2 regions of the Acinetobacter sp. ANC 4636 genome follow, and region 1 is predicted to be linked to the other one. Evidence: predicted binding sites of a transcription regulator. Region 1 holds the regulator's gene; the other holds the start of a gene.
The links. Region 1 encodes PhoB, which activates phosphate uptake and scavenging genes when phosphate is short. Its sites were predicted from a motif close to TGTCATNAANCTGTCATAA; they were not measured.

Region 2: the regulator PhoB is predicted to act here: its motif matches at 1,277-1,295, upstream of ACX1N5_RS00980 (inorganic phosphate transporter).

What each region holds. Positions count from the first base shown of each region.
Region 1 covers NZ_JBTKVD010000005.1:187,624-190,829, forward strand. Annotated here, with positions in the region: gene ACX1N5_RS07565 (DUF1328 domain-containing protein) at 40-195, shown strand; gene ACX1N5_RS07570 (SDR family NAD(P)-dependent oxidoreductase) at 236-1,075, opposite strand; gene phoB (phosphate regulon transcriptional regulator PhoB) at 1,259-1,966, shown strand; gene phoR (phosphate regulon sensor histidine kinase PhoR) at 1,980-3,206, shown strand, end outside.
Region 2 covers NZ_JBTKVD010000001.1:200,726-203,931, forward strand. Annotated here, with positions in the region: gene metH (methionine synthase) at 1-915, opposite strand, end outside; gene ACX1N5_RS00980 (inorganic phosphate transporter) at 1,343-2,962, shown strand; gene ACX1N5_RS00985 (hypothetical protein) at 3,064-3,206, opposite strand, start outside.

The sequences.
Region 1 (3,206 bases):
TAAACTAAACATCAAAATAAAAAATGCAGGAGAATCATCATGTTTCGTTGGGCGATTATTTTTGCAGTGATTGCACTAATTGCTAGCTTACTCGGATTCGGTGGCGTCGCTGGTCTATCACAACAATTTGCTGTGATCTTGCTAGTCGTTGCCTTGATTTTGGCCGTGATTGGTTTTTTTTCAAGAGGCCATTAACAGATTCTCAAACAAAAAGAGAAGCTTACGCTTCTCTTCTTTAGTATTTCCAGGTTTGCAACCGATTTAACCAAACGCTCAGTTGCTGGTAACCTGCCGGGAAAAAACGCTGTAGCAAATCTAAAACCTTGGCATCAGTACCAATCAGGACTCGCCGCTGGTTTCGGCGAATGGCTTTCAGAATTTTCTGGGCAGCCTTTTCAGGTGGGGTCCGCAGCAGTTTCTCAAAGTCCTGCTGTGTACCATCGGTTTCAATCCCCAAACTTTGTAAACTTTGATTAGAACGCGCCGATTTGGCAATATTGGTTCGCACCCCTCCAGGGTGTACACATAAGGCACTCACCCCACAGCGCTGAATATCCAGTTCCTGACGCAATGACTCAGTAAACCCACGTACTGCAAACTTGCTGGCATTGTATGCGGACTGGGTCGGCTGTGCTGCAATTCCAAAAATACTGGAAATATTGACAATATGACCATCTTGGGTTTGCTTAATATAAGGCAAGAACTCTTTGGTTCCATACACCACGCCCCAAAAGTTGATATTGGTAATCCAAGCCAGATCTTCATAACTTGCACCTTCAACTGTCGATGCCAGCGCCACCCCCGCATTATTAAAAATCAGATTAACCTGACCATGTTCACGTACGGTCTGTTCTGCCCAATATTGCACCTGCTCACGCTCAGCAACATTAACCAAATGTGTCGAGACCTGCACTTTATAGGCCTGAAGTAAGCTTTGCGTCTGTGCTAAACCTTGCAAATCAATATCACTCAAGGATAAATGGCAGCCCTGCTGTGCTAAAAGCAATGCCAACTGTTGCCCAATACCTGAGCCTGCTCCTGAAATTGCTGCTACTTTTCCTTGAAAACTTTTCATTACCATCTCGATCTTGCATCTTGACCATCATATGCGTCATCATTTAGTCATATGACGATCAAGATTTTGTCACAAATATTTTTTAAAATTGCAGATACCTAAATCTACTGCAATGATACTGTCATAATTAGTCTTTGTAATACTGGACTATAAACAAATAAAGCAGTGATAGGATTTGACCTTGTGAAAGAGGATTATATTTTAATCGTCGATGACGAATTACCCATTCGCGAGATGATTCATACTTCGCTCGATATGGCAGGTTTCCAATGTTTGCAAGCCGAAGATGCCAAACAAGCCCACCAAATGATTGTTGATCAACGTCCTTCGCTTATTTTACTCGATTGGATGCTTCCTGGTGGAATTAGTGGCGTTGATTTGTGCCGCCGCCTAAAACGCGATGAGAACCTTTCGGAAATTCCTGTGATTATGCTCACTGCACGTGGCGAAGAAGATCATAAAGTTCAAGGTCTTGACGCAGGTGCCGATGACTATATGACTAAACCGTTCTCAACGCGCGAACTGGTATCACGGATTAAAGCCGTCTTACGTCGCTCTAATGCCTTGAGCGGGGAAAAATCTATTGATGCCAATGGCTTAATTCTGGATCCTGTAAGTCAACGCGTCAGCTTTGCCGACAATATTTTAGATATGGGCCCAACCGAATACCGCCTATTGGCATTTTTCATGACCCACCCAGAACGTGCCTATACTCGTGCACAACTGCTTGATCAGGTTTGGGGTGGCAATGTTTATATTGAAGACCGAACAATTGACGTCCACATCCGCCGCCTACGCAAAGTACTTGAACCATTTGGAGTGGATCGTTTCGTACAGACCGTACGAGGTACAGGCTACCGTTTTTCAACGCGCGCCGATGCTTTAAGTTAGTTAGATCACTTTTATGTATGAACCTTACCCAACCCCAGAAATTAGCCTAGAACATAAGCGTTATCGTTATAGCAGTTTATGGGATTACGCCAAACAAGATCTACGGATCTTGTTGTTTTTCATAACAATTGCTAGTTTAATTGGCTTGGGAATAGGTCATTTTTGGATTTGTCTTGCAATTGCATTTGCTGTGTTTATTGTCATGCAACTGCGCGCACTGTATTTGGTCAACGACTGGATCGCCAATCGACCTTATGATGTACCGCCAAACCTGAACGGGATTTGGGGCGCACTGCTGTTCAATATTTATCGGTCACAACGTCAGGAACGTGTGGTTCAAGCCGAAATGGTCGGGTTGATTGACCGTGCCCAGTCTTCACTGGTGGCTCTTGCTGAAGCGGTGATTCTGACCGATGAACTACATCAAATTGAATGGTGGAACCCTGCGGCAGAGAAACTGCTGGGCGTTCAGGAACTGGATCGTGGACGCAATATTTTGGGTATTTTGCGCCAGCCTGCTTTTGTTGAATATTTTAATAATATGGAACAGCAGCCTGACGGGATTAAACTAAAATCTTCGATTCATGAAGATCGCTATGTGCAAATCAAGCTCACACGCTTTGGTCTAGAAAGCCGCCTTGTCGTGGCATACGATGTAACTCGGGTTCATAATCTCGAACAGATGCGTAAAGACTTTGTCGATAATATCTCGCATGAATTACGTACTCCCCTCACAGTGCTCAGCGGCTATCTGGAAACCTTTACTGATCAGGAAGATTTCAATCCACGCTGGAAACGCCCTTTTGAACAAATGCAGGCACAAACTCGGCGCATGAATGCTCTCGTCAATGACCTGCTGCTACTATCGCGCTTGGAAAATGACAAACAACTGGCAAAAAACCAGATTGTCGATATGCCGAGTCTGATGAACCAGTTGTTTGACGATGCGCAAGCCTATAACTCCGAATACGGACATATTTTAAATCTCGACATTGACAGTCACTGTGACCTGCTTGGCTCGGATATGGAACTTGCCAGTGCTTTTGGCAACCTGATTACCAATGCCATTAAATACACGCCTAAAGGTGGAGTGATTACCATTGGCTGGCATGATGATCAGGAACATGGTTACTTTACCGTGCAGGACAACGGGATTGGGATTGACCCAAAACATTTACCACGCCTTACCGAACGGTTTTACCGTGTGGATAGCGCACGTAGCCGCCAAACAGGGGGAACA
Region 2 (3,206 bases), on a different contig from region 1:
ACCTGCAATGTTGATAATGCCACTTTCTGCAAATTCACGAATAAAGGCTGCGGTTTGATCAGCAGTTTCATCATAAGAACCAAAAGCATTTGGTAAGCCAGCATTTGGATGTGCAGAAATATACACATCAGCAACATCACTAATGGTTTTAACGTGTGGGCGCATGGCATCTGCACCCAGCGCACAGTTAAAACCTACTGATAAGACATTGGCGTGACGAACCGAGTTCCAGAATGCCTCAGCAGTTTGACCTGTTAAAGTACGACCAGACGCATCGGTGATCGTACCCGAAATCATAATCGGTAAGCTACGACCTAACTTCTGGAAAGCTTCTTCCACGGCAAAAATGGCCGCTTTACAGTTCAGCGTATCAAATACCGTTTCAATTAGGATAATGTCTGCACCACCTTCAATTAAGGCAAGTGTAGATTCAACGTAGTTTTCTTTAAGTGCATCGAAAGTGATGTTACGAAAAGCAGGGTTGTTCACGTCAGGGGAAATCGAACAGGTACGCGATGTCGGTCCAAGCACACCTGCCACGAAACGCGGCTTCTCTGGAGTAGAATATTTTTCACACGCAGCTTTAGCCAGGCGTGCTGCTTCACGGTTAATCTCAGGAACCAGATCTTCCATGTGATAATCTGACATGGAAACCCGTGTTCCGTTGAAACTGTTGGTTTCAATAATATCTGCACCTGCTTCAAGGTATGCTTCATGAATACCTTGAATAATGTCAGGTTGGGTGAGTACGAGTAAGTCGTTGTTGCCTTTTAAGTCATGTTCCCAGTCGGCAAAGCGCTCACCCCGATAATCTTGTTCCTGTAATTTATGTTGCTGGATCATGGTGCCCATAGCACCATCGAGCATCATAATACGTTGAGAAAGGATTTGTTTTAAAGTGTTGAGTGTCGACATACACAGCCTTATATAGCAGAGGGCAACAGCGAGAAAATGAGCTTATTATACGCATGATTGATGTTTTTTGAGCAAAAATAGCGATTTTAATCATATCGGTTTCTTATAAGCTTTATTGATTACACTTTTATGCTGTGCAAAAAAGCGTTAACTGGGTTGCAGATAGCTCATTTTTTTCCAAAAAAATTCATACAAGCTAAAAATTTCATTAATTTGCAATATTTGTATGGCAATTTAGTCAACAGCCAAATGATGTGTTGGTGTAAAGACAAAGTGTAATTGAATTAAAATAGATCAGATTTTTATCAACTCGTTCAAAATATGCTAAAAAATTAAAAATTGATTTTTCTGTGAAAGGGAATGTCATATAATTGTCATAATTTAAATGAAGAATAAGAGGACTTTTTGATCCTCTTTACATGACTGCATGAATTCGAATATTCCCTCTGCGCCAAAGTCAGTACAATTTGATTCAACGAAATCAAAAAATGTACATGCACCAACTCCTAAGTTTTTTGTGCCTGTATTGTTAACGGTCATTATTTCGACCTTAATTTACATCGGTTTTCAAGTCAGTGCTGATCTGGCACATGTTCCGCCATTAAATTTATATTCAGTAATTTTACTTTCAACCGCTTTGCTCATTGCATTGGGGTTTGAATTCGTCAATGGTTTCCACGATACCGCCAACGCTGTCGCGACAGTCATCTATACCAATGCATTACCTGCACCTGTTGCAGTGATGTGGTCAGGATTTTGTAACTTCCTTGGTGTGATGCTGGCAAGTGGTGCGGTTGCCTACGGTATTATTGCCTTGCTACCCGTTGAGTTGATTGTCAATGTCAACAGTGGTGCAGGTTTTGCCATGGTATTTGCTTTGCTTATTGCTGCAATTATCTGGAATCTTGGTACGTGGTTTCTGGGAGTTCCTGCTTCAAGTTCACATTCCCTGATTGGCTCCATTCTTGGTGTGGGGTTAATGAATCATTTGTTGAATGCTTCTACAGGAACCAGCGGTATTGATATGACACAGCTTCTCAAAGTTGGGAAGGCTTTGTTATTTTCACCATTGATCGGTTTTGCATTTGCAGCGATTGTTTTTGTCTTGGTGAAGTTTGTTTTTAAACGTCAGCTAAGCCTGTTTGATGCACCAAATGGTCATACACCACCTCCACCGATTGTCCGTGCTTTATTGATTTTCACCTGTACGGGTGTAAGTTTTGCGCATGGCTCGAACGATGGTCAAAAAGGTATGGGCTTGATTATGCTGATTTTGGTTGGGTTAGTGCCGTTAGCATATTCACTCAACAAAAATCTGGACAATAATCAGGTTAGTCAGTTTATTACGTTATCTCAGCAAACAGCGCCTGCGATTTCGACAGATTATGCTCATATTGAAGACGATAAAGCCCGCGTTATTTTGACTCAGTACATTCAAAATAAAAAGGTTACACCTGATGTACTACCAGCTTTGGCAAGTACAACGCATCATTTAGGGCAAGAGTTGTCACAATACAAATCATTAAAAGATATTCCTGAGCAGCAAGTCAGCCAAATTCGCAATGAAATGTATTTAAGTACCAGTGCTTTGAAAACTTTGGATAAAGCTGAAGCCTTACCAAAGTGGGATGCAGCACAGCAAAAAACCGTGAAAGCTTATCAAAAAAGTTTAGATGGTTTCTTACAATACATTCCAACATGGGTGAAAGTGGCAGTTGCTCTAGCGTTAGGCTTGGGGACTATGGTTGGCTGGAAGCGCATTGTGATAACAGTGGGCGAGCGTATTGGTAAAAACCATATGACCTATGCTCAAGGTATGTCGGCTGAACTGGTTGCGATGAGTACGATTGCCGCGGCAGACAGTTTTGGTTTACCTGTATCAACTACACATGTTTTAAATAGTGCGGTTGCAGGAACTATGGTTGCCAATAAGTCTGGTTTACAGTGGATCACTATCCGTAATATTATTTCAGCCTGGGTACTGACTTTACCTGCAACCATCTGTTTATCTGGTGGTTTATACTGGTTGTTTTTACGCTTTGTCTAATTAACTTCCAAAAACAGATTCATAAAAAAAGCTTTGCCTCGGCAAAGCTTTTTTTGTGTCTTGTTCTTTAATAATTCTGTTAAACAGTCAAAGACAACAACTTATTTTTTATTTAATGGGAATTTATCGGCCACTAACCCATAAATTGCAGCGAATGGTAATGCACTTCGAACCAGATAAGCTGCATTCCACATACCGCCATGATTGGCGCCATTCATGAGCAATTCCAGTGGATGATCTAACT